Regions from separate parts of the Desulfitobacterium dehalogenans ATCC 51507 genome, predicted to be linked through region 2. Evidence: riboswitches for the same ligand, from Rfam matches in the RefSeq annotation. Region 2 holds a riboswitch; each other region holds the start of a gene.
The links. Region 2 has a riboswitch for cobalamin ahead of DESDE_RS10270 (energy-coupling factor ABC transporter permease). Riboswitches for the same ligand answer to the same signal wherever they lie in the genome.
Positions count from the first base shown of each region.

Region 1: linked by a shared signal. The riboswitch ahead of DESDE_RS06970 (double-CXXCG motif protein) and the one ahead of DESDE_RS10270 (energy-coupling factor ABC transporter permease) in region 2 are both predicted to bind cobalamin.
Region 3: linked by a shared signal. The riboswitch ahead of cobT (nicotinate-nucleotide--dimethylbenzimidazole phosphoribosyltransferase) and the one ahead of DESDE_RS10270 (energy-coupling factor ABC transporter permease) in region 2 are both predicted to bind cobalamin.

Region 1 is NC_018017.1:1,430,614-1,441,819, reverse strand. Features, by position in the region: gene DESDE_RS22460 (hypothetical protein) at 69-266, opposite strand; gene DESDE_RS22455 (nitrogenase component 1) at 250-792, opposite strand; gene DESDE_RS22450 (hypothetical protein) at 746-1,000, opposite strand; gene DESDE_RS06975 (nucleotide-binding protein) at 993-1,751, opposite strand; molybdenum cofactor riboswitch at 1,959-2,091, opposite strand; gene DESDE_RS06970 (double-CXXCG motif protein) at 2,252-2,947, opposite strand; cobalamin riboswitch at 3,090-3,268, opposite strand; gene DESDE_RS06965 (DUF4491 family protein) at 3,460-3,744, opposite strand; gene DESDE_RS06960 (sodium:solute symporter family protein) at 3,881-5,308, opposite strand; gene larAH10 (NPN-dependent 2-hydroxyacid racemase, LarAH10 family) at 5,403-6,683, opposite strand; gene DESDE_RS06950 (NADP-dependent isocitrate dehydrogenase) at 6,781-7,992, opposite strand; gene nifV (homocitrate synthase) at 8,030-9,172, opposite strand; gene DESDE_RS22720 (methyl-accepting chemotaxis protein) at 9,337-10,158, opposite strand; gene gatB (Asp-tRNA(Asn)/Glu-tRNA(Gln) amidotransferase subunit GatB) at 10,414-11,206, opposite strand, start outside.
Region 2 is NC_018017.1:2,104,700-2,113,369, forward strand. Features, by position in the region: gene DESDE_RS10100 (nuclease-related domain-containing protein) at 1-259, shown strand, start outside; gene DESDE_RS10105 (secondary thiamine-phosphate synthase enzyme YjbQ) at 210-608, shown strand; gene DESDE_RS10110 (DMT family transporter) at 669-1,604, shown strand; tRNA gene DESDE_RS10115 (tRNA-Glu) at 1,795-1,870, shown strand; tRNA gene DESDE_RS10120 (tRNA-Val) at 1,877-1,952, shown strand; tRNA gene DESDE_RS10125 (tRNA-Asp) at 1,959-2,034, shown strand; tRNA gene DESDE_RS10130 (tRNA-Tyr) at 2,065-2,148, shown strand; tRNA gene DESDE_RS10135 (tRNA-Met) at 2,157-2,231, shown strand; tRNA gene DESDE_RS10140 (tRNA-Gln) at 2,274-2,348, shown strand; tRNA gene DESDE_RS10145 (tRNA-Lys) at 2,355-2,430, shown strand; tRNA gene DESDE_RS10150 (tRNA-Gly) at 2,450-2,524, shown strand; tRNA gene DESDE_RS10155 (tRNA-Arg) at 2,532-2,608, shown strand; tRNA gene DESDE_RS10160 (tRNA-Thr) at 2,633-2,708, shown strand; tRNA gene DESDE_RS10165 (tRNA-Leu) at 2,717-2,801, shown strand; tRNA gene DESDE_RS10170 (tRNA-Ser) at 2,816-2,906, shown strand; tRNA gene DESDE_RS10175 (tRNA-Asn) at 2,920-2,994, shown strand; tRNA gene DESDE_RS10180 (tRNA-Ile) at 2,996-3,072, shown strand; tRNA gene DESDE_RS10185 (tRNA-Gly) at 3,078-3,151, shown strand; tRNA gene DESDE_RS10190 (tRNA-Glu) at 3,457-3,532, shown strand; tRNA gene DESDE_RS10195 (tRNA-Val) at 3,539-3,614, shown strand; tRNA gene DESDE_RS10200 (tRNA-Asp) at 3,621-3,696, shown strand; tRNA gene DESDE_RS10205 (tRNA-Tyr) at 3,727-3,810, shown strand; tRNA gene DESDE_RS10210 (tRNA-Met) at 3,819-3,893, shown strand; tRNA gene DESDE_RS10215 (tRNA-Gln) at 3,936-4,010, shown strand; tRNA gene DESDE_RS10220 (tRNA-Lys) at 4,017-4,092, shown strand; tRNA gene DESDE_RS10225 (tRNA-Gly) at 4,112-4,186, shown strand; tRNA gene DESDE_RS10230 (tRNA-Arg) at 4,194-4,270, shown strand; tRNA gene DESDE_RS10235 (tRNA-Thr) at 4,295-4,370, shown strand; tRNA gene DESDE_RS10240 (tRNA-Leu) at 4,379-4,463, shown strand; tRNA gene DESDE_RS10245 (tRNA-Ser) at 4,478-4,568, shown strand; tRNA gene DESDE_RS10250 (tRNA-Asn) at 4,582-4,656, shown strand; tRNA gene DESDE_RS10255 (tRNA-Ile) at 4,658-4,734, shown strand; tRNA gene DESDE_RS10260 (tRNA-Gly) at 4,740-4,813, shown strand; gene DESDE_RS10265 (CoA-binding protein) at 4,894-5,286, opposite strand; cobalamin riboswitch at 5,489-5,673, shown strand; gene DESDE_RS10270 (energy-coupling factor ABC transporter permease) at 5,876-6,616, shown strand; gene DESDE_RS10275 (energy-coupling factor ABC transporter substrate-binding protein) at 6,619-6,930, shown strand; gene cbiQ (cobalt ECF transporter T component CbiQ) at 7,010-7,780, shown strand; gene DESDE_RS10285 (ATP-binding cassette domain-containing protein) at 7,828-8,670, shown strand, end outside.
Region 3 is NC_018017.1:2,765,951-2,777,156, forward strand. Features, by position in the region: gene DESDE_RS13335 (spore germination protein) at 1-170, opposite strand, end outside; gene DESDE_RS13340 (GerAB/ArcD/ProY family transporter) at 160-1,266, opposite strand; gene DESDE_RS13345 (ATP-binding protein) at 1,443-2,834, opposite strand; cobalamin riboswitch at 2,989-3,166, shown strand; gene cobT (nicotinate-nucleotide--dimethylbenzimidazole phosphoribosyltransferase) at 3,267-4,406, shown strand; gene cobU (bifunctional adenosylcobinamide kinase/adenosylcobinamide-phosphate guanylyltransferase) at 4,425-5,039, shown strand; gene cobS (adenosylcobinamide-GDP ribazoletransferase) at 5,041-5,793, shown strand; gene DESDE_RS13365 (aminotransferase-like domain-containing protein) at 5,915-7,075, opposite strand; gene lepB (signal peptidase I) at 7,136-7,657, opposite strand; gene DESDE_RS13375 (diguanylate cyclase) at 7,771-9,210, opposite strand; gene DESDE_RS13380 (glycerate kinase) at 9,669-10,805, opposite strand; gene DESDE_RS13385 (TerC family protein) at 11,198-11,206, shown strand, end outside.

The sequences.
Region 1 (11,206 bases), 670 kb from region 2:
AACAGTTCAGTTCAAGAGCGTGGAACAGGCTCCGGAATAATCACTGGAAAAAGGCGGGAGATAGATGGCTAACCGTTCCATGGACGCTCGCTCCCCTCATCTCTGTTCACCTTCAGGTCTCCCCAATCCGCTGCCCTGGCGACAGCTTCTCCCATAAGCTTCATCAGCTTGCGAATACCGTGAAACCCATAAAAGGACTCATCATTAAACACATCCACAAAATACCTGGCCTTCAGCAAAAAGGCTCCATCATAACCGATAGCCATGTACTCCTGGTCCAAACCATAAATAGGAAGGGGGATTGAAATAATAAGGAATGTCCAGCTTTTCCGCCATGCTTTGAGCAGCAACCAAGCCCATGGGCACTAGTACCAGGTTCAGCCGACTGGCCGCCATCTTTTGATATTCCTCAAACGTCCGACAAGCAAAAAGCTCCCGTACTCTCTTAATCCCCCAGTCCGCCAAAAGGTCAAAGAGCTCGCTCTCCTGATCAAGAGAAACATAATTGCCGATTAGATTAATACCTTCGTCCTTTTCCTCGGTGTATTCCAGCAGCTCATACATCTGATTATGCTTGCGCATGCCCTGGGATATTTTTTCATCGGCCGCCACGGGATTGATATGGCAGACTGTGAAATGATGTCCGAGAAAACGGCTTTTGAGCTCTCGCAAAAGTGCTTTTTCATCGGTACCCAGGAAATCATCGATACAATTAAAGTAAAGCACAAAGGCCTTAGGCGCCGGCTCAAGCACCTCCAGAAGCTCTTCCACCGCAGCCGATATTCTCAACATATTGTCCGGAAACCGCATCCTCTTCCCCGATATATAAAAAGGAGAGAAACTCTTTTTCCCCGTTTTGCAGGGCACGTATAGCGTTGCGGCGGCCGCAGGCCGTGGGGCATATATGGAGACTATGGCTCTCCGGAATGCGCAGAATAGTCTTAGGTCTGCTCCGGTTGGGAATATAATTGAGAAGATTATTTTGCACCCCCTTACTCATGACCGCATACCTCAATGAAATGCCGGGCCAAAGTGCGGTAACTTTGAGCGATCTCCGTTTCGGGAAATAACTCCATGACTGTCTTGCCCTGCTCTTCCCCTCTCTGTATCTCAGCCGCCCGGGGGATAACGGAAATGAGCTCACCCTGGGTTTCCGCCGATAGCTGCTGCACCAGCTCCATCTCCTTGTCCACATTGCGCCGGTTCAGAATCAGCCCCCCGTAACGGGCATAATCCCGGTTGCGGAAATTGGCCAAAGCTGCGGCGATATTGGACGCTGCGTACATGGACATCATCTCTCCCGAGGTAATTATAAAAACCACATCCGTATATTCTCCCCGCAAAGGCATGGCGAACCCGCCGCAGACCACATCCCCCAGCACATCGTAAAGCACAATATCCGGTTGGTAGACTTCATATGCCTTCATTTCTGCCAAGGTATCAAAGGCGGTGATAATTCCCCGTCCGGCACAGCCGATACCCGGCATGGGACCGCCGGCTTCCACACAAAGAACTCCGTTATATCCCTCTTGCACAAAGTCCCCCACCTGCAGGTCATCCCGTTTGCTGCGCACCAGCTCCAATACGGTTTGAATGGGCCTCCCTCCGGTCAACATTCTTGTGGAATCCGCCTTGGGATCGCAGCCGATCTGCATCACTTTATAACCCATCTCACTCAAGGCTACCGCCAAATTGGATGTGGTAGTGGATTTGCCAATCCCTCCTTTGCCGTAAATAGCTGCTCTGATCATTTTTTATGCACTCCTTATCCGGTGGAATTTCTCCCGCACATTCCTGCCGTTATTTTGGTTCAAATTTGACAGCAGTCAAATCAGTTGGCGACTACGCTGCCTGATCTGTTCGCCATAGTTTTCTCCTATAAAGAAAAAAGCGGCTTGCCTTTCTAAAAGCAAACCGCCCGATAGCGAAAACAACAAAAGCCAGAGCCGACTCTGTCAAATTTGTCCTTTCTGCTTCCTTTTCATAAGTGAAGGCCAGCTGGTTTCCTAACTGACCCCGTGAGCGGTTTGCTCAGGCTCTTCCGTCATGAGAGATTCTTTTAGACGAATGAGCTCGGAAACTATTCAGTTTTGTCTTTATGCTAATAATCGGACAATCCGAAATTTTAATTCCCGATGTTTCTTCCCACAAACATAAATAACATAAATCAACAGAAAAATAAACATCTTGATTTTATTTTACATTATATCTAGTTATGTTAGGTTATCTTCCGCCCAGTTATGCAGCAGCCTCAAAGCACTACAATCTCAGTAAACATCAATCCTGTCAGCTCGTGTCTTTGATAGGCTTCAACAAATCTTTCAGAGCAATAGATATTAACACCGTAGCCCTTGGCCCTGAACAGATCTATTCCATTGAGAGACTCCCCCCTCAAAAAAAGGCTATCTCTCGATTCAATCCGCTCCTTGCTCTCGGCAAGGTATGTTTCATAGCCGCATTCCGAGCAACTATCGAGCAGAATAATGTTTGATTTTCTATAAAGTTCGGCGCACACATCAACATGAAGTTTGTAATAGGCAGGCGGGACTGTGGGTATTTTATTGACCCGGGTACCATGGCGCCGGAGCTCCTTAAGTTGCATATCAGTTAAATCATTGAAGGATAACACAGGGGCTTTCTCTAGTCTATAGCCCGTAATCTTTTCTCTTTCCAGAACGTCTTTAGCTTTCTCTGAAATATGATTAATATAAAACCAGAGAAAATCAGGATAATTATCATTAGACAAAACAATAGGGGTATCTGTTCCAAAGTCATGCATTACGCTTTTTTTCCATTCTCTCTGGCATTTGGAGCAAAGAATCCATTTTCTTGGCCATTCGGTTACACTTAACCCATAGGCGTATTTTTTCTTGTTTCCTTCATCAATTTCTAAACAATAATATCGCATCTCATCACCTTCAATATATACTTTATGGACATCAACCATTTCTGGTGCTCCCTATAAGTTAAGCTTCTTAAATAATAAAAAAGAGCCGATGAATTCGGCTCCGGCAAACATCATGTAAAAAGGCAAAGATGTAATATCATACTACCCTTAAATTCGCCACACTTGTTCCCTCCCCGAAAACTTGTGCTTCTGGAATAGGGCAGGTATCCTGACTTGAACTCATCCTCATCCCTTGCCTTCCCGGCTTCGACCAGTGGATCCTCTAAGGGACTCGTCCTTCATACAGTAGCGGGGCTGTCCCGGCTTCGCACCGGAGTTCACTATTAATGCCATTAAGCAACCCTATTCCGCATCGTATTTAGCTGTTTTCCTTAACTTTCCCTTATAACCAGATTATAACAAGTACCCCCGTAAGTCAACAGAATATTTTGACATTTCACAGAAGTTCTATCGATTTAAAAATATTTTGCCCACAATAAAAGCATCCCCTATAAATAGGAAAATCCAGCAGCCCAAATTATGCATCGATGCATAATTTGACCTCTTTTCCTTCACTTTCTGTTCGGATTGCTTGGAAACCAGCCTTTTTTCACCCGTTTTTCCTGCTCAAGAATTTCATGGATACTCCAGAGACAGGAGAAGCCTGTCACACTGACGATTGCGGAAAGCATATTATTCGTGATGAATAGAGAAGCGCCGATCAGTACCACCCCTGCGACCAAGAATAAGGGCCAGATCCTTTTTCCGAAATAGTACTCTCCCTTGATAACGATGGGATGAAAGACACCGATTATGATAAAAACCATGATTCCTATGATCACACCCTGAAAACTCATCTAAATCCCCTCCTATGTACCCTAGAAGTTTATTTTAATCCCATAACTCCCTTTTGTCACTAGCCTGTCACTCTGGATCTCCTAATAATAAAACCGAGGCATAGCCCCGGCTTTATACACATACAACGATCCAGCTCTACTTTGCAATTTGTCCTAATACAGAAGCCTCTTTATTTCCTGTTTGAATGGGCTGTCGATCAAAAATAGGCACCAATAAAAACGTAATTAAACAGACAATCCACTCCAGATAAATCACATGAGGGAACACCCTTATGACCGGGATAAATTGCCATAAAATAATTGCCGCAATCCCCACGAGATTCGTATAAAAAGCTGAACTCCTCCGGGCAAGCCCCGGCGCAAAAACAGTAAACAGGAATACAACGGTAAAAGCTGTGGTCAGGCTAAGTCCGATCATAATCGTCTTCAGAATCCCACTGATCGTCAAAGCTAAAGTAAAGGTCAGTACACCTAAAGCGATCACCGAAAACTTTGTCACCCACATTAAATGCTTCTCATCGCTATCCGGACGTAAAAAGCGTTTATAGATATCCTGGGAAAATAAGGTGGCGGAACCTAATAATAAACTTCCTGCTGTAGATACATCCGCAGCCCAAAGAGCGGCAAGGGTGATTCCGGCAAGTATCGGAGGCTGCGACATAATCATTTGGGGCAGCGCCAGGGTTGCACTCATATCCGGATACATTCCCTTGGCAGCAATTCCCATCAAGGCGGCGAGAAAACCTATGGGCAGCATCAAAAGCCCCCCAATGACAAATCCATTCCGTGCTGTCTTCGCATCCTTGGCACTTAAGGAAATCTGTACTGTACCTTGAATGGACATGGTTTGCGTGATCATCACGGCAAACCAGCCGGCAATGACAATCCAGCCCAGACCATCCACCCAATGAAAATACGGGACCTCTTGGGGAAGCTTCACAGCGATCTGTGCAATCCCACCTTGGTTCATGAGAGTGGAAATGGTCGCCACAGCAATTCCCAGATAGATCAAAACTACATTTAAGATATTCGAAATACCGGCGGACCACATTCCTCCGACGAAGGTAATTCCAATAAAAACAATGGCACTTATAATGATTCCCGACTGCAGCGTAAACACGGAAGGGAGCAAGGAGGCCAGGATCGCTCCGCCGGCAAGGTATTGCAGGGATGTTATGACCAGTTGAATGGTAATTTGACTGAGTACACAGATCACCCGGCCTTTAACATCATAGAACTTCTCAAACATCTCGGGAACTGTAGTGATATTCATACTACGGTATTTGGCGGCAGCCAACATTCCCATACAGATCGCCCCTGCACCCCAGGCCACATTATACCAGCCGGCAGCAAGTCCCACATTATAGGCCTGTTCCGCCACACCAATGGTCGAAGCCCCGCCGATGGCTAAACCTGTAATCAATACGGCAATGAGAGGAGTCGTCATCTGACGACCGGCAAGGAGGAATCCTTCCGTTCCCTTGGCGCGTTTAGAGGCATAAACACTAATTCCAAATAACGCAATAATATAAAGAATTACAATCAGCAAAGGTATATTGAACATCTCGCCACCATCCTACTAAAGTTAATTTGAAAGTTAAGATTTAATTTTCTTCAAAGTCCTACTGAACTTCTGTACTTCACTTTTTATACTACAATTAGTTACCCTTTTGGTACAAAGGTATGGTTGCCCCCCCATAGGGCATTAAAATTACATCTTGTTTTTCCTGATCAATTTGAGCCAATTGTATGGCCTCTTGAAATGAATTGACCCCGATTACTCCCATGGGTTTGACCAACTTCGGCTCAATCTCCGAGTAGAGAATGACTTTTGCCTTACGGGCTGATTCCACTGCGGCATAGAAGATATATCCAGGAATGGTAAAGTTCTTGCGCAGCTCTGGATCAAGGACTTTTTCCTTAAGGGGCTCATTCCATCCGAAAAACTCATCTGCGCCGGCCCCTTCCCGGCACTCAGCCAGAATAAGAATCGTACCGCCGGGCTTGACGGCAAGAGCCGCATTAAATAAGGTTTTGGTACTCTGATAGAGAGAAATATCTTTAGGGAAACCCCCACAGCTGGCAATGACGAGATCAGCCTTCTTCTCAATCGGTACTCCATAATTCTCATCAGCCCATGTACAGCCTTCTTCCCAAGCTTTTAGCCAGTGTCCGGCCACAAATTTAGCAATCCGGCCATCCGTATGGATAATGGTATTAATGAGGAATTCAGGATTGACAAAGCGTGTCGCATCGACCATATCTTCATGCAAAGGGTTATCGATAAGTGCTCCTACCCCGATCAATGGATTGGACTGCTCTGCATTGGGATCCAAGGAATGCAAATGGTTTTGAGCAATGGTCTTCCGGCTTGCTACCCCTGGAAGAATGGACTTGCGCCCACCGCCGAAGCCGGCCATCAGGTGATGAACAATTCCTCCGGTGAGAATCACCTTCCGGTCCACAACGAAGCGGTTGACAACCACTTCCGTGCCCCGAGGAGTTGTTCCCACATGTACCATTTCGGAATGGTCGCAGTCATGATCCACCACCTCAATTCGTGAATACACCTCCTCTCCGACAATCTTCTTTTTCTCCTCAGGAGTTTGTCCCCGGTGAGTTCCGGTAGCCGTTAGGATAAGGATATCCTTATCCGGAATGCCTAAGGTATTCAATCGATTCACAACCGTGGGCAGATATTCATGAAGCTTTACCAGACGTGTGATATCACTGACGACAATCGTAACCTGATCCCCTGCCTTAAACAAGGTATTGAAAGACGGAGAGGCGATGGGAGTATCGAGAACCCTCTCGATTTCCTTCACCACATCCTCTAAAGGCTGAATATCTTTGGCCTGGAGCTCCTGGATGACATTCTGCGGATTGAGTAGAAACTCCTGATACCCTTCACCGTATTTAAACCGATATTCCTTTTTCATAAGTTTCCCTCCCTATGCACCATATACTGATTCAAATAAGCCGCGATAAGGGAAAGGCCCCATATCTCGGTGAGATATGGGAACCTTCCCTCTTTTCCTATGAGCGGATAGTATCAAGAGTTTTCTTAATCTCTTCGAGGAAACTTTTTGTGTTTACAGTTTTTATATTGGGCAACTCAGAGATCAGTGCCAGATCTTTGGTCATAATTCCAGCTTCTATGGTCTTTAAGGAGGCTTCCTCTAATTGTCTGGCAAAATCAACCAAATCCTTCAAATCATCCAACTCTCCACGCTTTTTAAGGGCGCCCGTCCAGGCAAAAATAGTGGCGATGGGATTCGTTGATGTCTCTTCCCCTTGGAGATGCTTGTAATAGTGACGAGTGACGGTACCATGGGCCGCTTCATATTCGAAATATCCCTCCGGGGAAACCAGGACGGAGGTCATCATGGCCAGACTTCCAAAGGCCGTGGCCACCATGTCCGACATCACATCCCCATCATAATTCTTACAAGCCCAGATGTACCCGCCTTCTGAGCGGATGACTCGGGCGACGGCATCGTCAATGAGGGTGTAGAAATATTCCAATTGAGCCTCGTCAAAGCGTTCCTTATATTCCTTGTCATAGATTTCCTGGAAGATATCCTTAAAGGTATGATCGTATTGCTTGGAGATGGTGTCTTTGGTAGAAAACCAAAGATCCTGATTGACATCCAGTGCGTAATTAAAACAAGCCCGGGCAAAACTCTCAATGGAATGATCAAGGTTATGCATTCCCATCAGGATTCCCTTACCTTCAAAGTCATAGATGGTCTGACGCGATTCTTCCCCATGTTCACCTGAGAAAACAAGCTCAGCCTTGCCTGGACCACCTACCCGATACTCCACATTTCTATAGATATCTCCATAGGCATGACGAGCGATGGTAATGGGTTTCTTCCAAGTGGTGACTAAGGGCTTGATGCCTTCCACAAGAACGGGAGCACGAAAGACCGTTCCATCGAGAAGGGCCCGGATGGTTCCGTTGGGACTCTTCCACATTTGCTTTAGATTGTATTCTTCCACCCGCTGTGCATTGGGTGTAATCGTAGCACATTTAACCGCTACCCCATATTTCTTGGTGGCCAAAGCTGCATCAATGGTGATCTGGTCATCGGTTTCGTCCCGTTTCTGCAGTCCCAGATCATAATACTCAGTCTTCAATTCAATGTAGGGATGAAGCAGGATTTCCTTGATATAGTCCCAGATAATCCGGGTCATTTCATCTCCGTCCATCTCCACCAAGGGGACATTCATTTGAATTTTAGTCATGGCTTCCTCCTTATATTAAAATTACTTATGGGTTAGGTTAATGATCTCCTTTTTCCCTAAGCAAATCTTCGTAAATATACATAAGCTCCTTATCAAAGAGGGAGCGCTTCATATCCACAGCAAAAGCTCTTACCCGGGCAAGAAGCTCATCGGCTTCTTCATCCGTAATCTCTTTACCGTATTCATTCCGGAACTTAGCTTTGATGGCGGCAGTTCCCGAGTGTTTACCAATAACAATCTGACGCTCTAAGCCTACTTCCTCCGGTTTAAACACTTCGTAGGTGAGGGGGTTCTTCAACGCTCCATCCGCGTGGATCCCTGACTCATGAGCAAACATGTTACTGCCCACGATGGCCTTCCAAGCAGGAACAGAACGTCCTGATGCTCTCGCCACAAATTCTGAGACCTCTACAAAACGCCCTGTGGCAAACTTCAGATCGACTCCTGCCAAATACTTCAGCGCCATGACAACTTCCTCTAGGGCTGCATTGCCGGCCCGCTCTCCCAAACCGTTGACAGTTACCCCAATATGGCTGGCCCCCGCTTTTACCCCGGCTAGAGCGTTGGCGGTTGCCATACCAAAGTCATTGTGAGTATGCATCTCTATATCAATATCGATGGTTTCTTTTATCTTTGTAATTCGTTCAAACGTCGTGAAAGGCTCAAGAATCCCCACCGTATCACAATAGCGGAGCCGGTCTGCCCCCGCCTCTTTGGCCAGACGGGCAAATTCCAGGAGAAAATCCATATCGGAACGGGAGGCATCCTCAGCATTCACTGATATATAAAGCCCATTTTTCTTGGCAAATTCGGTGGCCTTAACCATTCTTGCCAGCACATCTTCCCGCGTGGTCATCAGCTTATGTTCGATATGAATGTCCGAAGTAGAAATCGATATAGCAACAGCATCGCATCCACAATCCATAGATTTTTCAATGTCCGCTATCACAGCCCGGTTCCATCCCATAATACTGGCCTTCAAGTTCATCTTAACAATATCACGGATGGCCTTTTGCTCATCTCCACCCATGACCGGAACCCCAGCTTCAATCTGATGGACACCGAGATCATTCAGCATCCGGGCAATCATCAGTTTTTCCTGATTAGAAAATACTACTCCTGCAGTCTGTTCTCCATCCCGCAATGTCGTGTCCACGATGGTTAATGTTCTTTCTTCCACGACTATTTCAGCTCCTTGCATTTTTAGCAAATATTCATCGACCTTAATACTAACACAATCTAGAAATTTGTGAACTATTTACCCCAACAAATACTGTATACTTTGTCGAATAACTAAAACAAAACTTCCTTTCAGATTATACTCCAGAAAGGAAGCCCGATTGCTTATAACTTTGCTGCGAAGTCCTTTAATTTTAACCCTACATTGCGCAGCTCATCGATCGTTGCTGTATTTTCCTGAATCGCAGCCGCTTGCTGCTGGGAGATCGCTCCAGACTCCTCGGCGGATAGGATCATATTCTTTACTGCAGATGAAATCGCCTCAATGATGACCCTGACCTGCTCTGTTGAATGTTTACTCTCATCAGCTAATTTGCGGATTTCCTGTGCGACTACACCAAACCCGCGTCCATACTCTCCGGCCCTCGCGGACTCGATCGCCGCATTTAATCCCAGCAAATTGGTCTGATTGGATATGGATTTGATCGAATTGATGATGACTTCTGTTTCGCTAATTTTCTTATCGGATAATTGTGCCTTTTCTGTAAGTGCTTGCCCGACTTCTGCCAGCCTTGCTGCCCCACTGGCAATCTCATTCATCGCCTCAGCCATTTGGTCCAAAGTATCTGCTAATTGCTCAGCCACTTGATAGACATCCTGCTGCTTTTTTCGGCCTGTAGCACATAATATGGTACCTACGGGATTTTTATTTTCATCGAGAATCGGGATGTTCACCCCTTTAAATGGCATGCCGTCACGAACATTAAAGGATGTTTTTCTTTTCTCCTTCATGCACTTTTCCGTGGCTTTTCCCCATACCTTGCTCCCCACAGTGATGCCAATCTGTAAATCGGGACCTTCCGCAACTTGTAAGTAGTTTTCGCCATCCGTGACATATAACGCCATATCTTCAGGTAGAGACTTAACGATATGAGGCAAAACGCCAATCAGAGCCTGCAGCGCTTCCTGCCCTTTCAATACTTCCATCTTCTTTCCTCCAGACTTCGAAAGTGAACCACTTCGACAGCTTTGACGTCATAATAGGCCTTTGCAATCTTAGATCAATTACCAAGTACTATTTAAAATCACCACCATTTTACTATGGTTTTACAAAGGAAACAATCTTCTCATTGATTAATTATTTTGAAACTTCAAATTAAATAACTTCTTGCATAAAAAAGCTTTCTTCCCAAATGTCTGGAAAGAAAGCTTTATCGATCAACAATTCTCTAAATTCTACTCTTAAACCTTCGCTAGCTGTTCCTTGAGCAGGGTATTGACCACACCGGGGTTAGCCTGGCCTTTGGTGGCTTTCATCATCTGACCGACAAGGAAGCCCATGGCTCTCTCCTTACCGGCTTTATAGTCTTCCACCGATTGAGGATGAGCGGCAATCACTTCATCTACCAGTTTCAGTAAGGCATCTGTATCGCTGATTTGTGCCAAGCCCTTCTCTTGAACAATGACTTGCGGATCCTTCCCAGATTCAAACATTTCTTCAATCACAGTTTTGCCGATCTTACCGCTGATAGCTCCTTTCTCAATCAGAGTCAGGAGCTCAGCCAGTTGAGATGGCCGAACGGGGGATTCTTCCACACTGATTTGTTTCGCATTGAGGAGGCGGGCGAACTCCACCATGACCCAATTCGCCAAGGTCTTGGCATCTTCATAATTCTTCAGAGCTTCATCAAAAAAGTCCGATATCGCCTTAGACAAAGTAAGTACTCCTGCATCATACTCCGTCAATCCTAAAGACTTATAACGTTCCCGACGTGCAGCGGGCATTTCCGGAAGGGTCTGGCGAATTTCCTCCACCCACTCCCTCTCGATAACCAGGGGCACCAGATCCGGCTCAGGGAAATAGCGGTAATCATGGGCCTCCTCTTTTGAACGCAAGGAAAGGGTGACTCCTTTTCCCTCATCCCATGTCCGGGTTTCCTGAATGATGCTTTTCCCCTGATCTAAAAGTCGGGCTTGGCGCTCAGTCTCATATTCCAGGCAGCGCCGTACAGAGCTGAAGGAATTGAGATTCTTC
Region 2 (8,670 bases):
TAGACCGAAGTATGGGGATATTCGTTGCAGTATTTGCCAAAAGGCTGTAAACGAACGAATGGCCCGATATTGTCTGAATCGTCCTGAGAAATTTGCTTGGAAAATCTATTGCGAAAAACACCAAAGGGAAATGACCAGGGTAGTAAGACGGGAATACACTCAACGTGAAGAATATGAGGAGATCGGAAATGGTAAGGGGAGAGAAAGACATGATACATACGTTAAGACTGGAGACCCAAAAAAGGAATCAATGGATTGATATTACTTTTTTAATAGAAGGATTTTTGCAGAACTCCCAGATTAAGGATGGCGCAGCGATTATCTATTGTCCTCATACTACGGCGGGAATCACGATTAATGAGAATGCGGATCCCGATGTTTCCCGGGATATGCTGAGGCGCCTGGATGAGATCTGCCCTTGGGATATAGCCCAGGATAAGCACGGGGAAGGGAATTCGGCAGCCCATTTGAAAGCCAGCCTGATGGGAAGCTCTCAGACTGTCATAATCAAAGAGGGAAGATTGCTTTTAGGCCGTTGGCAAGGGGTTTATTTTTGTGAATTCGATGGACCTCGCTCCAGAGAGTGTTTTGTAAAGATATTGGCTTAAAAAATAATTGTAGGGCAAAGGCAAGTACCCATTTTGGAAGTAAGTACTTGAAAGGGAAACATGAGTGAACTTATAGTTGAAAAGCACGAAGAAAAGACTCAAAATATCAGGACAAAAGCCGTCAGAGGGACGATATTTACCCTTATTGGCGGGATCAGTTGGGGATTTTCCGGTGCCTGCGGACAATACCTTTTTTCCGTGAAGGGGATCGACCCTCATTGGGTTACAGTGGTACGGATGTTTATAGCGGGGCTGATTTTATTTTCTTTGGTTTTATTTAAACATAGAAAGCAAATGATAGGTTTGTTCAGCAATACAAAGGATCGCTGGACACTTATCGCCTTTAGCTTATTTGGGCTTATCTCTTGTCAATACACCTATTTATTGGCCATATCGTATACCAATGCGGGAACAGCGACTGTGCTGCAGTATTTAGGGCCGTTATTAATTATGATTTTCGTTTGCGGAATAGATAGGCGCTTACCGACGAAGACAGAAGGCATTGCTATTGTTTTAGCTGTAACCGGTACCTTTTTATTGGCTACCCATGGGAATCTCAGCAACCTTGTCATATCTACCCAAGGGCTTTTCTGGGGACTGATGTCCGCTTTAGGATTGATGCTTTATACGATCATTCCGGGGAGGATTATTGGCAGATGGGGGAGCATCGTCGTTACAGGCTGTGGAATGTTAATCGGTGGGACAATCCTGCTTATATTTATTCGACCTTGGCAGATTCCCGTTTCCCTGGATTGGCAGGTGTTCTGGGGGATGTTGGCTATTATCGTGATCGGGACGGTTGTGTCTTTTACTTTGTATTTACAGGGGGTCAGTGATATTGGGCCTGTAAAGGCTAGTATGATCGCCAGTGTAGAACCTGTGTCAGCTGCTTTGTTCTCCGCTTTTTGGTTGAACACGGCTTTTGTCTGGCTCGATATTATAGGGTTTGCCTTAATTATTACCACAGTGATTCTTTTGACAAGGAAGGGAAGCTGAGAATAGATTGGATTAATGGACTTGTATTTTTTCTGTTAAAGAGCGGTACAATTAACTAAAAACAGGAATATATAGCCAGATATTGTTTCGAATTAACCGAATGTTTTCCCTAAAATATGTTAATTCTACTTAATAGAAAAAAGTATTTGACAAGTAAAGCTAGTCCATGTATTATAGTTATTGCGCTAGCGGCCCATTGGTCAAGCGGCCTAAGACACCGCCCTTTCACGGCGGTAACACGGGTTCGAATCCCGTATGGGTCACCAAAATTCGGGCGATTAGCTCAGCTGGGAGAGCGCCTGCCTTACAAGCAGGATGTCGGCAGTTCGATCCTGTCATCGCCCACCAAAATCCGGCCCCGTGGTGTAGTGGTTAACATGCCTGCCTGTCACGCAGGAGATCGTCGGTTCAAGTCCGATCGGGGTCGCCATTTTAATTTTATAAGCGGGAAACACAATGTGGGTAGATGGCCGAGTGGTTAAAGGCGGCAGACTGTAAATCTGTTCCGAAAGGTACGGTGGTTCGAATCCATCTCTACCCACCACTAAACATCGCGGAGTGGAGCAGCGGTAGCTCGTCGGGCTCATAACCCGAAGGTCGTCGGTTCAAATCCGGCCTCCGCAACCAAGGTTTTAAGTCAACAGCAGTTGATTTAAAAATAGATAGGATAGGGATGTCGCCAAGCGGTAAGGCACCAGACTTTGACTCTGGCATTCGTAGGTTCGAATCCTGCCATCCCTGCCATTTTATGAGCCATTAGCTCAGTCGGTAGAGCACCTGACTTTTAATCAGGGTGTCCCGCGTTCGAGTCGCGGATGGCTCACCATTTTATCATTCAACGACATGCGGGTGTAACTCAGTGGTAGAGTGTCACCTTGCCAAGGTGAAAGTCGCGAGTTCGAATCTCGTCACCCGCTCCAAAGACATGCGCTCGTAGCTCAGCTGGATAGAGCGTCTGACTACGAATCAGAAGGCCAGGGGTTCGAATCCCTTCGAGCGCACCATTTCAATTTTAGATAATCCTCAATGCCGTTATAGCTCAGTTGGTAGAGCGCATCCTTGGTAAGGATGAGGTCACCGGTTCAAATCCGGTTAACGGCTCCACAAACAATGCGGGAGTGGCGGAACTGGCAGACGCGCACGTTTGAGGGGCGTGTGGGTAACACCGTATGGGTTCAAGTCCCATCTTCCGCACCAAAAAGTAGTCTTTCGGAGAAGTACTCAAGTGGCTGAAGAGGACGGTTTGCTAAACCGTTAGAGTGGGTAACTGCTGCGAGGGTTCGAATCCCTCCTTCTCCGCCAGTCATAACACTATTCCTCGATAGCTCAATGGTGGAGCAACCGGCTGTTAACCGGTAGGTTGCAGGTTCGAGTCCTGCTCGGGGAGCCATGGCAGGGTAGCCAAGTGGTCTAAGGCAAGTGGTTCATACCCGCTCATTCGAGAGTTCAAATCTCTCCCCTGCTACCACACCTGCGGGTGTAGCTCAATGGTAGAGCGCTAGCCTTCCAAGCTAGTTACGTGAGTTCGATTCTCATCACCCGCTCCATAGGCAAGATTTAACCGTACTGATGTCAGTACGGTTTTTTTCACGATCAGACTTTCATGCTGAAAAGCAAGCATTTCCTCGGTAGAAAATGCTACTTAATTAAAAACTTAAGGTGCTGTTAAAATAAATTAAATAATTGTAGGTGAATTTTAGATAATAAGCAGACCAAAATAGTCAGTTAAGAGTGTATAGAATGGCGTATAAAAGCAGTATATATGGGTGATATAAGATTAAACTACTTTTTTAAATAAACGTGTTGACATTTATGCTCGATTCGGATATACTAACAAATGTTCCGCTAAAACGGCCCATTGGTCAAGCGGCCTAAGACACCGCCCTTTCACGGCGGTAACACGGGTTCGAATCCCGTATGGGTCACCAAAATTCGGGCGATTAGCTCAGCTGGGAGAGCGCCTGCCTTACAAGCAGGATGTCGGCAGTTCGATCCTGTCATCGCCCACCAAAATCCGGCCCCGTGGTGTAGTGGTTAACATGCCTGCCTGTCACGCAGGAGATCGTCGGTTCAAGTCCGATCGGGGTCGCCATTTTAATTTTATAAGCGGGAAACACAATGTGGGTAGATGGCCGAGTGGTTAAAGGCGGCAGACTGTAAATCTGTTCCGAAAGGTACGGTGGTTCGAATCCATCTCTACCCACCACTAAACATCGCGGAGTGGAGCAGCGGTAGCTCGTCGGGCTCATAACCCGAAGGTCGTCGGTTCAAATCCGGCCTCCGCAACCAAGGTTTTAAGTCAACAGCAGTTGATTTAAAAATAGATAGGATAGGGATGTCGCCAAGCGGTAAGGCACCAGACTTTGACTCTGGCATTCGTAGGTTCGAATCCTGCCATCCCTGCCATTTTATGAGCCATTAGCTCAGTCGGTAGAGCACCTGACTTTTAATCAGGGTGTCCCGCGTTCGAGTCGCGGATGGCTCACCATTTTATCATTCAACGACATGCGGGTGTAACTCAGTGGTAGAGTGTCACCTTGCCAAGGTGAAAGTCGCGAGTTCGAATCTCGTCACCCGCTCCAAAGACATGCGCTCGTAGCTCAGCTGGATAGAGCGTCTGACTACGAATCAGAAGGCCAGGGGTTCGAATCCCTTCGAGCGCACCATTTCAATTTTAGATAATCCTCAATGCCGTTATAGCTCAGTTGGTAGAGCGCATCCTTGGTAAGGATGAGGTCACCGGTTCAAATCCGGTTAACGGCTCCACAAACAATGCGGGAGTGGCGGAACTGGCAGACGCGCACGTTTGAGGGGCGTGTGGGTAACACCGTATGGGTTCAAGTCCCATCTTCCGCACCAAAAAGTAGTCTTTCGGAGAAGTACTCAAGTGGCTGAAGAGGACGGTTTGCTAAACCGTTAGAGTGGGTAACTGCTGCGAGGGTTCGAATCCCTCCTTCTCCGCCAGTCATAACACTATTCCTCGATAGCTCAATGGTGGAGCAACCGGCTGTTAACCGGTAGGTTGCAGGTTCGAGTCCTGCTCGGGGAGCCATGGCAGGGTAGCCAAGTGGTCTAAGGCAAGTGGTTCATACCCGCTCATTCGAGAGTTCAAATCTCTCCCCTGCTACCACACCTGCGGGTGTAGCTCAATGGTAGAGCGCTAGCCTTCCAAGCTAGTTACGTGAGTTCGATTCTCATCACCCGCTCCATAGGCAAGATTTAACCGTACTGATGTCAGTACGGTTTTTTGTTGTTATAGGCTTGAGCCTATTGAGCGAAAGCGGTAGGCCTATCTTCCGGGGCGTGTTTCAACCAGGACGCATTCATGGGTGATTAACTTGATATGGTTTTCGCGCCCCTTTGATAAAGCTTCATCACTCTCGGCGCCAGGCTGCATCCAGATTCTTTTGATACCTAACTGGGCACATTGGTCGACAATTTGTTCCGATATATGGGGAGGAACGATGAGGCTGACCACATCAGGAAGAACGGGTAAGGCATTTAATGAGGGGAAGCAAGGTTCGCCGTCTATCTCTGAGAGTTTTGGATTAATAGGATAGACTGTATAACCGGATTGTTTGAGCCTATGGTATACTTTAGTGCCAAATTTAGCCGGATCCTTAGAGACTCCAACAACTGCCCAGGTCTTCTGTTCTAAGAACTCTTCAATGTACTTTCGCATTTTTTTCTCTCCTTAACTTTCTTTTATATTATCGATAAGAATTAATATCACCATTTAGCTCTTTTTAAATCGTTTGATCAGCGAAATCTGGTCTTCCATTAGATGATAAATCGAAAAAATCAGAGAGATGAACTAATTAATATTAGTTTTCTCCATAATTAATATACAATTTACTTAGAAAAGTTGCTATAATGTTCTTGAAATTAAATATAGAGAGTTGAGTTGATTTTTCGTAAGAAAAGTCATAAGGGAAGTCAGTTAAGCTGACGCGGTGCCCGCCACTGTAAGAGGGAGTTGACTCACAATGATGTCACTGGATTATTATCTGGGAAGACGTGGGTTAATGATGAACTTGAGCCAGGAAACCTGCTTACTCTCTAAATTCAAGGAACCTACGGGATGTTGGGGAGGTGGATATCAGTGTTCAAGATATTCTTATCTGATACAGGATAGCAAACCCTTCTGCAAAGAAGGGTTTTTTGCATATCAGATAAGTATCAGATGTATATAGGCTTAAGGTGTACATGGCACCTGCATTGAGGTTATTTCACAAAGAATTTGTCCTATCAAAAGTGAAGGAGTGGGGAGTATGTCCAAACGAATACAGCTCTTTGTTGGTTTAGTCCTAATGATGTTTTTAATTCCCTATAAAGCATCGGCTATGCATATTATGGAGGGTTTTTTACAGCCGGGTTGGGCGATTTCCTGGGGAGCTTTAACCATACCCTTTGTCGTGTTAGGTATCTTTTCGATCAAGAAAACGATCTCCCTTAATCCACGGCTGAAAATTCTTTTAGCCATGGCAGGAGCTTTTGTTTTTGTTCTGTCTGCTCTTAAATTGCCCTCGGTTACCGGGAGCTGCTCGCACCCAACAGGGGTAGGTTTTGGTGCGATCCTTTTTGGACCGACGGCTATGGCGGTTATTGGAGTTATTGTTCTTTTGTTTCAGGCATTGCTCCTGGCCCATGGTGGATTGACTACCTTAGGAGCCAATACTTTTTCCATGGCAGTGGTCGGTCCTTTTGTCGCTTATGGTGTTTATAAACTTGTACAAAAATTCAAAGGCCCCCAATGGTTAGGTGTGTTTCTGGCTGCTTCCTTAGGTGATTTATCCACCTATGTAACCACATCGATTCAACTGGCCCTGGCCTTCCCTTCAGAAGTCGGAGGAATTGCTGCTTCTCTTACTAAATTTATGAGCATCTTTGCTGTAACGCAAATCCCGCTGGCTATTAGTGAAGGGATACTGACTGTAATCATCTTCAATGCACTGGCCAGCTACGGAAAAAGTGAGCTGCAAGATCTTAAGCTGTTGACAAAGGAGGCGTAAAGATGGCGAATTCAGGTGTAGAACAAACAAAGCGATCGACTTTAAAGATTAATCTGTTGTTATTACTGCTCGTGGTTGCCATAACTGTGGCTCCGTTAATTCTTATCAAGGACGCTGAATTTGGCGGGGCAGATGGCTTGGCGGAGGAAGAAATCATGACTATTCAGGAGGATTATGAGCCTTGGTTTTCCCCCTTCTTTGAGCCTGCCAGTGGGGAAATTGAGAGTCTGCTCTTTGCCCTTCAAGCAGGCTTAGGAGCAGGGGTCATCGGGTTCGGCTTAGGTTATTATAAAGGACGGAATAAGACTGTGTGAACGACTTGAGCCATATGGAGCGGGAATCCAGAAAACTACTTAGTGCTCACCGAAAGGGTGGGAGGAGGCTTCAAATAATATGCTGAATACGGATACCTATGCTTATGCCTCTCGGCTTAAAGCGATTGACCCTATGCAAAAGTTCATTTTTGCCTTCTTAACTCTGGGGGTATGTCTATGGGCCGATCAAATGGTTGTCTCCATAGCTGTGATTGTACTTATGAGTGGAGCTACTATTTTTTTCGGAGGCGCCCCCTTCTCCGTATGGCTCAAATTGATGATCGTTCCTATGTCATTTTTAGTTATCGGTATTATTACGATCGCCATTAATATTTCTCGTGATGTTCATAGCTTTTTATGGGCTTATTCCATAGCAGGGTATTGGGTAGGAATTTCAGAAAGCGGGATACGTGAAGGTATTAATCTTTTTTTCCGGGTACTCGGCTCCGTATCCTGCCTCTATTTTTTATCTCTAAGCACTCCCATGGTGGATTTGTTGTCCGTATTGAGGAGGCTCAGACTGCCCAAGCTTATGGTGGAGATGATGGGACTTATTTATCGTTTTATCTTCGTGCTTTTAGAGACTGCTGCGACCATGCTGATTGCTCAAAATTCTCGGCTGGGCTATATCAATCTTAGAACCGGGTATCGCTCTATGGGGAGTATGGTGTCTGTCTTGTTTATTCGTGCTTATAAACGTTCTAATGAGTTATATACCTCTTTAGAAGCCCGGGGATATGATGGAGAGATCAAGGTCCTGGAAGAAACCTATGAGAATAATAAAAAGTTAGTGTTTCTGGCCGCGCTGATTAACGGAGTATTGATTTTCTTGGCATTATTTTTGAAATGAAATAGACCATCTTAAAGACTTGAGGAAAGAATATGAATGAGAGTATAATGCAGGACAACATAATACAGCTTAAGGATTTGCACTACCACTATCCTGACGGGACCCATGCTCTTAAGGGTATCACTATAACGATTCCCAAGGGTCAGGTTACTGCACTATTAGGAGGAAATGGAGCAGGTAAATCCACGCTGTTTCAACATTTAAACGGAATTTTGAAGCCCTCTTCTGGAGAAGTGTTTTTTGATGGACAGCCCGTTGATTACTCGCGCAAGGGACTCTTGAACCTTAGGCAAGCTGTTGGAATGGTGTTTCAAGATCCGGACAACCAGCTTTTTTCGGCAAGTGTCTATCAGGATGTTTCCTATGGAGTGCTTAATCTTCAATTGCCTAAGGACGAAGCACAGAGAAGGGTAGAGCATGCTTTAGAAAGAACGGGTATTTCTCATCTTCGCAATAAGCCCACTCACGCCCTCAGCTTTGGACAGAAAAAGCGTGCCGCTATTGCCGGAGTCTTAGCCATGGAACCCCAGGTCCTGGTACTGGATGAACCCACAGCAGGGCTGGATCCTAAAGGAATCTCGGAGATTATGCAACTTCTCTTAGAAACTCAAAAAGGAATGGATTTAACGATTCTTATTGCCACTCATGATATCGATATCGTTCCCCTCTATTGTGATAGGGTTTTTGTTATGGATGAGGGAGAAGTGGTCTTAGAAGGAACCTGCGGTGAGGTCTTTGCCAAAAGAGAAAAGCTGCGGAACGTGAATCTTAGGTTGCCGAGAATAGGCCACCTTATGGAGATTTTAAAGTTTAAAGATGGCTTTGCTCTAGACGAAATTCCCATGACCATCTCAGGGGCCCGGAAAGCGCTCAAGAATTGGCGAGATGAA
Region 3 (11,206 bases), 660 kb from region 2:
ATGTATTGCCGATCCACTAATCCATCAAGATACACCAAAAAACCTTTGCTCGTTTTGTCAAACCACAATTCACGAAATGAAAGATCCGCAGAGTTTTTGAAGATATCTTCTAAACGACTTCGATTCTCTTCAAGGTTGGGGGATATGTCTGATGAATTCTTATCGCTCATTTGAGGACCTCTTTTTAAATACCTTAAATTTTTGTTTTAAGCTATAAATTATATAAAGGAGAGAGACTCCACATATTTCGACGGTTAAACCATAGACTCCAAAGATATTTTTAAAAAACACAGTTTTATCAATACTGGTAGGATTAATAAAGATAGCAAAGACAAATATAACCACCGCAATGCCGATCCCCAAAAACATACGGGATTTGCTTGAAAAAATATGCTTTAAACCTTCCACAGCGGCATAGTGAAACAAAGCTAAAGTTAAAAAGGCTCCCGCTGTCCACGATACTATTTGAAAAGCTTCCGTCCTTTGGATGAAGTTTCCTACATCGACTTTGCGTGCAAGATTGTAGATAGAATACAATTGCCTGGAACTGACTTCTACGCCAATAACCATAATGACAAAGAACATGGACGTGGTGATCGCCAGAATACCCAGTCCGACTCCCATGAGCTTTACCTTATACATGGCTTTAGGATTATTATGATAAGCCATTAAAACACCCATAATAATGCAGATTCCGAACCAAGCAGAAGGAAGCATGGACCCCCTTAGAATCTCACCTATTCCGTGCCGGAAAACCGGTCTCAAATTATCAAACTCCAGATTCCCTATATTAAACAGCGTCACAAAAAGAAAGGAGCCAAGGACAAAAGGGGCAATAATCTCAGAGAGCCTCATAATCACCTCAATCCCGGAACAGCAGGCATATGTACTCACCAGTAAAAGCAAAAAAGCAAAGACGTATTTCGGAGTTTCCGGCATCACCACCGAACCAAAGAAGTCGATAAGAGCTTGGGTAAGAGTGATGGCTACACTAATAAAGTAAATGCTAAAAATTCCAACGCTTATCTTTCCTAAGGTTTTGCCGAGGATTTTCTCACTGTACTGGAAAATCGTCTGATTGATATAATTCCTCCCCATTTTATATAAGAAAAAACCCAGCATTGCTTCTATAACCATAGCCACTAGGATGGCCTGCCAAAAATCCTGCCTCAACTCTCTTATTAGTAGATTGGGCATGCCTAAAGATAGTGAGACAATAATGAAATATGTACAAAAGGATTGGCGGCTTGAGATTTTTACATTCATGGATTTCACACTTTCACCATTATAGATAGCTTAGTATTAGGATGAACACTCAGCCTGATACTATGCATCTTCCGAAGGGATTAATCTCTTTCCTTTGCCGTGTCGGGGGCAGACCCCTATGCAGCTTTGCGCACACCGCACCATAAAAAAACCGGCCTGTGAGCCGGTTGAAAAAACTATGGATGAGTCGCCATCCCTTGCTTGGCCAGTAAAAAATTCACAAACTGACGAGCGGTTCTCCCGGAACGGGCGTTATGATTCATAACCCAGCGCAGAGCCTGCTGCCGCAGATCCTCTCTTGGAATTGCCAGCCCTTCCTGAGCCGCTAATTTCTCGACAATCTTCAGATATCCTTCCTGGTCCGGTGTGGGGAAGGTGACCGTAATGCCGAAGCGGTCGGATAAAGACAGCTTTTCCTCCATATTATCCCGTCGGTGGACTTCATCAACTTGGCGTTCGCCAAAGGTTTCTCTTATCAAATGACGCCGATTGGAGGTGGCATAAATCAGCACATTTTGAGGCTTTCCTTCCAAGCCCCCCTCCAATAAGGTCTTCAAATTCTTATAATCGCCTTCCGTATCTTCAAAGGAAAGGTCATCAATAAACAAGATGAACTTTAGAGGCTGCTTAGCCAGGAGCCGAATAATCTTAGGGTAGTCCTGTAGATCTGTTTTCGATAATTCAACGAGACGTAGTCCTTGATCACAATATTCCTGCAATAGAGCCTTAACCAAGGAAGATTTACCCGTCCCACGGTTGCCGTAAAGAATCACATTATTGGCCGGAAGATCTTTCAGGAAAAATTCAGTGTTTTGAAGGATGATTCCCTGCTCCCGTTCTTGATTAATCAATTTGTTTATGCGCATGGGATCGGGGCGTACCCCTTCAAGCCTTTCTGTCTCGCCCCTCCATTTGAGAGCTATACACTGACCAAACAATCCTGTACCCATAGTTTGATAATAAGAAAGGAGAGCCTCCACCATTTCTTCTGCCGTCCCTTGAAGCAGACTTTGCTTCAGCCTTCTTTGCCAAGACCAGAGATAACCCTCAGCATAACTTTCTTCTTGCCCATAGGTTTCCGTAGGATAAGCATCCCCCATCTTCATCTCCTGAAGACTTATCCATATGGGCCAGGTTTTAGGGTGCAAAGGAGCTTCTTGCCAGAGAGCCAGGTTTTCCATCTCCTGCTCTTCGCACCGCGCATTAACCGCATCCTTGATCTCTTCAGCCGTCAGTTCAGCGATCTCTCGTAAATACAGCAGCTCCCGCCCTGCCAGTTGGCGAAGCCCGGTCGATACCCTATTCTTCCCCCCCTGGGCTGCTTGCCTGGTGAGCTCATTGTCATCCTGGAGAATACGTTCCCAAAGATAATCCGGCCAATGAACCTGGGTAGCTAAGGAGCAGAAATGATGGTAGTCTTTATAGATTTCCATAAGATCAAATTCTTTGCTCCCAATTTTCTGAAGCAGACTCTGGCAAGAAGCCGCCACTGGGTCTCCTATTAAGCCACGGAACACAACCATTCCATCAAAAAGAAGGGATAATCGAGTTATTTTTGTCCTATTCACGCAATGCACATCCTTATGTGTTCTAGTACAACTCCTAGACACTATCATAAATCCTTCAATTCCTTAAGTAAAGGGTTGATCTTACCGGAATCTCTCTTTTAATACAAGCCAACTACTTGACAAACTCTCCTTCTTTGGTATTCTATAATTAATTAAAAATTAAACCATTCTTTGGTGCCCCCACGGGGGGGAGAATAGGGAAACCGGTGTGATTCCGGTGCGGACCCACCACTGTGTAGGATGAGCTTAAACCATAACCACCGGCAACGCCGGGAAGGGGTAAAAAGCGTTTGAATCCAAGCCAGGAGACCTGCCAGGAATGTATAAAGCCTTTCCATGGGTGAATTTGGAAAGCAGCGGCGATGAAGGCAAAGTCCCGACCACTTATTAAGTGGCGGGACTTTATTTTTTTTACAAAGGAGAGGAATAAAGATGAGTAAAACCGAATTAGAACAGGACAAGCTATGGGATGATTTCTTTAAACAGGAGAACCTGGGTGCTGCTTCCCTTGAGGAATGTGAAGCCGCATTGAACCATCTTATCCAGGGAATACGCGGTCTTGACGAACAGGCTATGGAAGCGGTACAAGCACGCTTGGATTCCCTGACCAAACCTCAGGGCAGTTTAGGGGTCCTGGAGACAATTGCCAAGCAATTGGGGGGGATTCAAGGGCAACCTTGGCCGGAAGTAGAAAAAAAGGCCATCCTCGTCATGGCCGGAGATCATGGTGTGGTGGCCGAAGGTGTCAGTGCCTTCCCTCAAGAAGTAACCCCGCAGATGTTCTATAACTTTTTAAGTGGCGGTGCAGGGATCAATGTCCTGGCTCGCCATGCCAACGCTGATGTGATCTGCACCGATGTGGGAATGGCTTTTCCTCTGGACCCGCCTGAGCTCATGGTTCACCGCATCATGAACGGAACTCATAACATGGCTCTGGGACCCGCCATGAGCCGCAAAGAAGCTCTCCTCTCCCTGCTGACCGGAGCTAAAATCGCCCGCCAGGCTATTGATTCCGGAGTAAATGTCCTGGCTACTGGGGAAGTAGGGATTGGCAATACGACTCCCAGTGCAGCCATTATTTCTCTCATTACGGGCTTGCCCCCCCAAGAGGTTACCGGACGGGGAACAGGTCTGGATGATGCGGGACTCATCCGCAAACAAGAGGTTATCGCCCGTTCTATCGAAATCAATCAGCCGGATCCCCAGGATGGGATGGATGTTCTCAGCAAAATAGGCGGTTTAGAGATCGGTGCCCTAGCTGGAGCAATTCTTCAAGCAGCCTTTTCCCGTGTCCCCATCCTTTTAGATGGAGTAATCTCCACGGCAGCCGCACTCATTGCTACACGTCTCTGCCCCACGGCCCGCTTCTTCCTGATTCCTTCTCATTCTTCCGTGGAAATTGGCCATATTACCGCCTTGAAAGAACTGGATCTGAAACCCATCATGCACCTGGATTTCAGACTGGGAGAAGGAACAGGGGCCGCTATCGGCTTCCATCTCCTGGATGCCTCCATCCGCATTCTCAATGAGATGGCTACTTTTGAATCCGCAGGGGTCAGCAGTAAAAACTAAGCATCATTGGAGGTAACTATGTCGGATTTTGTTCTCATAACCGGCGGGGCCCGCAGCGGTAAAAGCCGCTTTGCCGAGCTCCTGGCAGCCCATCCCGGTCTGCCCGTAATCTACATTGCCACAGCACAAGTCTACGATGAGGAAATGGCTTTGCGTGTCAAAAAACATCAAGACCAGCGTCCTTCCCATTGGGACTTAGTGGAAGAGCCCCTTGCCCTCTCATCGGTGTTGGAACGACATGCCCAGGACAAGGCGGTACTCTTGGTGGACTGTGTGACCCTGTGGCTGACCAATCTTCTTCTTGCCAACTATCCGGCAGAGGATGATTTGCCTGAGCAGGAGTATACCCGAGCCCTCCATAGGATAGAGCAGGAGATTCTGGAACAGGTCCGCACCATCGCTCATATAGCCCAGGATATTACCCCTCAGGTGATTATGGTCACCAATGAGGTGGGAGACGGTATCGTTCCCGATAATCCTCTTTCCAGAGTGTATCGGGATCTGGCCGGCAGGGCCAACCAGATCCTCGGTCAAGGTGCCCAACAGGTCTATTCGGTCGTTGCCGGTTATCCGACGGAGATCAAAGCCACCGGCCAGGCTTTATTGGATTCCTTGCGGCGCGAGGATTCCTAGCATGCGCAAATTATGGATCGCCCTGACCTTTCTCACACGAATACCTCTTCCACAGCCGGAAAATGTGACCACGGAGGAGTTCACTCAAAGCCAGCATTATTATCCCTTAGTGGGCTTAATTCTGGGGGGAACACTCTGGCTGGCCCTCATCCTGCTCCTTCCCCACTACCCACCTCTGGTTACGGCCGCTTTACTCCTTACCCTGGAACTCATTCTCACCGGGGGAATCCATCTTGATGGATTTATGGACAGCATGGATGGATTGCTTTCAGCACGGACACCTGAACGCATGCTGGAGATTATGAAGGACAGCCATGTGGGAGCCTTCGGCGCCGTAAGTGCCATGGTTTACCTGCTGCTCAAATTCACTCTCCTGGCCGGACTCCTTGCCCTCCCCTCACCTTTTGTTCCTTACCTCATTCTTTTCATGCCCATCCTATCCCGCTGGATTTTTCAGATTGGGGTTCATTTCTTCCCTTACGCCCGGGCCCAGGGCTTCGGTCAGGGATTTCATGAAGCCTCCCTTAAAACCCGGTGGTTATTCTTAGGTGAAGGCTTGCTGCTCCTTTTCCTCACCTATTGGGTTCTGCACTGGCCGGGGATTTCCGGCTTTATTCTAGCCACCCTATTCATCCTCTTTTTCACTCGCAAGGTGTCCCGTCTTCTGGGAGGGTTAACCGGGGATCTTTATGGCGCCAGCATTGAACTCTCCGAACTGCTCTTTCTTTTGGGGGCATTCCCTCTGATTTCTTAGAACTTGTCCGAAATTCGTAATCCGTTCCGAATTAACAAAAGAGGCCGTTGCTCAACGAACTGTGAAGTTCACTGGGCAACGGTCTCTTAGTTTTAGTACAGGTAGTAAAGCTTTTTCAAGCCTATTTATTCAGCCCCCTGGCTAAACGCTTCATTCCTTCTTCAATAATCTCCGGTGTCGAGCAGGAGTAATTGAGGCGCATTTCATTGGACACCCGGCCATCGGCGTAGAAGAGAGCTCCGGGAACATAAAGAACATTTTGGCGAATCATATCTTCCACATAGTCAAAGCTATTGTTCACGCCAATCAGCTTGGCCCAAAGGAATAAACCACCTGAGGGGACGATCATCTCTACTCTATCTCCCAGATAAGTATGGATGGACTCCACCATAGCCTGACGGCGATCATTATAAACTTTCCGCAATTTGAGGATATGATCCGGCAAAAGATCCTTTTTCAGATATTCATAGATCGCTCTCTGAGTTAAGTTATTACTATGAAGATCCACGCCTTCTTTGGTTTGTTCCAGATGCATAATAATATCTTCATCGGCAAGAACATAACCTATCCGCAACCCCGGTGCCAAAACCTTGGAAAAGGTCCCAAGATAGATGACATTTTCCCCCAATTCCGCCAGATGAGGGATTGCCTCTCCTTCATAACGCAATTCTCCGTAAGGATTATCCTCGATAAGAAGCAGATCATATTTTTGGGACACTTTGAGAAGCTCTTTTCTTCTCTCCAGCCCCATAACTCTTCCCGAGGGATTTTGATAATTCGGTATTAAGTAAAGAAATTTGGGCGTGGTGAAAGCTAAAGCTTTCTCCAGTTCACTGGGAATGATTCCTTCCTCATCACAGGGGATCATCTGAAAATTAGCCCGAAATCCCTCGAAAGCTTGAATAGCACCCAAATAAGTAGGCGTCTCCAAGAAAACCGTATCTCCCGGATCCAAAAAAGTTTGGGCTAATAGGCTCAATCCCTGCTGACTTCCGGTGGTGATAATCACCTCGCTGGTCTGGGCAGGTCTTTGGTTGCGTTTGTGCTGAGAGGCAACCCATGATCTCAACTCCGGATATCCTGCGGTCTGAGCATACTGTAAGGCGGAATTGCCCTGTTCCTCAAAAACCTTTTGGAAGGCTGCCTGTAAATCCTGAGTAGGAAAAAGGTCAAGGGCAGGTAACCCTCCGGCAAAAGATATCATCTCGGGGTTTTGGGCTGCTCTGAGCATTTCCCCGATAAATCCTTCTCCTACATTTTTCATCCACTTGGCGTACTTCATTAGCTTCTCCTTTCCATCCTCAAATCTATAGTAATAATACCCAAAGATATTATTCCTTCATTACTCAAGAAAACCCCAGCGTTCCATAGGCCAATAACGCACTAAAACTTTTCCTCCGATATTTTTCTCGGGAACGAAGCCCCAGACATGGCTATCCTTACTGTTGTTGCGATTATCCCCGAAAACAAGGTAGGATTGCTCCGGAATTTGGATAGGCCCATAGTCATATTCAGGAGCCTCTTTCAAATAAGGTTCTTCCAGGGGTTCTCCATTAATCCATACTTTACCCTCCCGGACTTCCAAGGTCTCCCCGGGTAAACCGATGACACGTTTAACCAAATCATCGTGCTCTCCCGAGCCTTCTGGTGCAGTAAACATAATGATATCTCCACGCTGGAGGGGTTTACTTTTGTAAAATACCTTATCGAAGATTAAGCGATCTTGAAGTTGGATAGTGGGGAGCATGGAACCGGTAGGGACAATGCGGGTGTCGATGATATAGGTTCTAATTCCAAAGGATAAAACCCAGGCGACTACGATCAAAATCCCCCATTCAAAAATTGTGCGTAAATATTTTTTCATTCAAGTCACACCCTCTGCAATAGTTGTCCACTGTGTGGATATACGAAGCTTGCTTACTTGTTTCAGAATACCACGAAATCCCTACTAAATAAAAGACCCCTCCGCTTGGAGGGTCAGTCCGCTATGATATTCCCTTTCCCTAAATTTTTACCTCTATAAAGCCTTTGATCAGCTAAACGATACAGATCATCATAGCTACGGCCTTCCGTCGGAAACTCGGCAACTCCGATACTGACTCCTAAATTATATATTTCAAGACACATGCTTTTTCTCATCCGTTCAATAACTGCCAGAGATTCGTCATTCATGGAAACCTCTGTCAGCACCACGGTAAATTCATCGCCACCCGTTCGGGCGACAATATCCTGCTCCCGTACTGCGGCTCGTAAGTTTTGAGCGATTTCTTTCAGGGCCCGGTCCCCCATAGGGTGCCCCATTGTATCATTGAGTTGTTTGAACAGATCCAAATCGAGAACCAATAATAAGAAATGTGAATTTCTCCTTAGGGTACTGGCTATTTCTTCACGAACACGCTGCTCGAAACCCTGACGATTAAGGATTCCTGTCAAGCGGTCCGTATTGGCCAAACGAGCAAGCTCCTCACGCTGGCGAATCGTCTCTAAAGCAACCCCAACTACGCGAATAAAGGCCGCCAGTATCTCTTGTTTTTGGTCGTTGAGGTGCTTACCTGCATTCATAAGCCAAAGCTCACCAACTACCCCGCTATGGGTCTGGAGAGGATGTATCCACACACGCTCCCATTTAAAGGGATTATCTTCAATATCAAGAAAGTGAACCTTGGCATTTCTAAGACAACATTCCTCCTTAGAGATATATTGCCTGACCCAAGTTCGCCAATCCCATTCCATCTCTTGTTTCAGCCGCCCAAAAGGTGAACGCATTTCCCAGGTCCCTTCGGCACTCTCCAACAGAAAAAATCCTCCGGGCAAAAACAGAATTTCCATGGCCATTTCTCCAGCTTCCGATAAAAGCTGCTCTTCTGAGTCAGCACGGACGAGAATTTCTGTTCCCCGCAATAGCAAGGTAAGGGCTTGTTCCCTATCTAAAGAGTCAATTCTCAGCATTCTTTCAAAAATAAAAGAAGATATAATCGAAATAACTTGTTTTACAAAAACCGCTAATCGTTCATCTTTGGACTGAGCCCGCTTACCCTTAAGGATAAAGGCTCCTAAGGTTTTGTCAAAATGGCTTAAGGGCAAAACCCATTCCTCGTCCATTTCCACGACTTCGGTAAAGGTTTCCCGGAAATCCTGGGGAAATTCGCTTAACATCACCGTTTCTCTGTACTTGTCATCACGAGAGCTGATAGAATAAAGTTTGTATTTTCCTTGCTCAAAAAGGTAGATTGCAGCTAAATCACAGTTAAATAGCTCCAGACTTCGCTGAGTAAAGAGATCTAATGCCGTCAAGAGATTTTCCTCACGATTCATCTCTTGAATGGTAGTCAGTAAAATCTCTGCATACGAAGGGCTATTATCGGGAAATTCCCTCTTTTCAATTCTCTGTAATTGCACTGACTCCTCACCCTTCATTTAAGAGCAATTTGAATGATAGGCTTATACAGTAAATATTTTACCACATTCTATTAATAAATTGGTTTTGATTTTGATAATTCTTTTAACAAATTAATTTTAAATTAGTTAACGATTTAAGTTGAAGGACTTTGGTTTCTATTAACTCGGTATAACTACAATTAATATATGCCGGTTTTCTGAAAATCGAACTATTTCTAAGTCACAAAAAAAAGTGATACCAGCAGAGGATGAAAAAGTCGCTAGGGCTGAGTAGCTTATCCTACATCCGCACCGCTCAGGCGCTCCAGGGCTGGCGGCCTGGTTCCCACAGCAGCTCCACCAAACCTTTGGGTAATACCTGATGTGAACCTGTGGCTTCGCTATCGCTGCGGAAACATCGTCCGCCTGGCCACCCCTCCGCGCAAATCGCTCTCTTCTGTAGGATAAGCTACGCTTACAGGTCTTTTTTAGGTAGATTACCCCGGATAAGCCAGCTTCAAGATACGGAATCCCCGCTCCGCAGCGTCAACGGTTAAATCAAAAGCTCTTTCCATAGATTCTTCTAAGGTCATAGGGCCATTGACAATAGTGATGATAGAGGTTATTCCATGCTCATACAGTGCTTCAGAGCCGGCACCGATGGAACCAACGATGGCCAAAGTGGGTTTCCCGCAGTTAATGGCTCGTTTAGCAACACCCATGGGTACTTTTCCATAAATTGACTGGCCATCGATTCGCCCTTCACCTGTGATGACAATATCCGCTTTTTGAAGTTTATTATCAAAATTTACTGTATCGAGAACAGCTTCCACACCGGTCTTAAGTTGAGCCCCTGTAAAGGCCAAAAGCCCCATCCCTAGACCTCCGGCTGCACCTGCTCCTGGAACGTCTTTTAAATCCAGACCTAAATCTTCCTGGATTTTCCGAGCAAAATGAGCAAGATTCCGATCTAAAATTTCAACCTTATCCGGTGTCGCTCCTTTTTGCGGTCCATAAACTACAGAAGCTCCCCGAGGGCCGCACAATGGATTATCCACATCGCACATTACCGTTATCTTTGTCTCTTTTAAGCGTGGATCGAGATCCGAAATATCGATTTTATCAAGCTGATCCAGGAAACCTCCACCGGGGCTCAGTTCCTGTCCTTCCCGATCAAGAAGTCTTGCTCCAAGGGCCTGAGCCATTCCTGCTCCGCCATCATTGGTTGCACTGCCCCCAATACCGATGAGAATTTCCCGGGGCTTCAAATCCAAGGCAGCACGAATAAGGTCCCCTGTGCCTCTTGTGGTGGTCACCAGAGGATTTCTCTTGTCGGGGGGGACCATGGGCAAGCCAGAGGCTGAAGCCATTTCCAGAACGATGGTTCCATCGGGAAGCCGGCCCATTATGGCCTCTGCCTCCTCACCAAGAGGTGAGGTAACCCTGGTCCTAAGCAGCTCCCCTTTACCGGCATGGACAATGGCTTCAACTGTTCCTTCCCCTCCATCCGCCATGCTGATAATCTCTGTAGTAGCTTCGGGAAAAACCCGCTGAATTCCCAGGGTAATGGCCTCTCCGGCCTTTTGGCTGCTTAAACTTCCTTTAAATGAATCAACGGCTATGAGTACATGCATTATTATCTCTCTCCTATAGTTCAAATAGAGCACCTATACTATATCACCTTGAGTATTTATTTCGAATTTTATACTAAAATATTGCAAAACACAATGTATAAACAGGTGAATGGTCGGGAATCGGCTCCCTAAGGTTGGCTTAACTTTACAAAATTATCCTTGACGGTAAATGCACCTATAGGCTATACTAAAAAAGTAATAGGTTCAAAGGGGAGTAGCTGGACAGCAAAGTCGTCATTACGGATTAACATCCCGGCTTTGTTGACAACGTTGTTGTAAGCAAGACCTTTGCCCACTAGGGGGGTGAAGGTCTTTTTTGATGCAATAATACGATCTCCGAAAACACATAATAAGGATTATGGCTTATCTTAAAGAATGAAAGGAAGAACAAGATGGAGTTA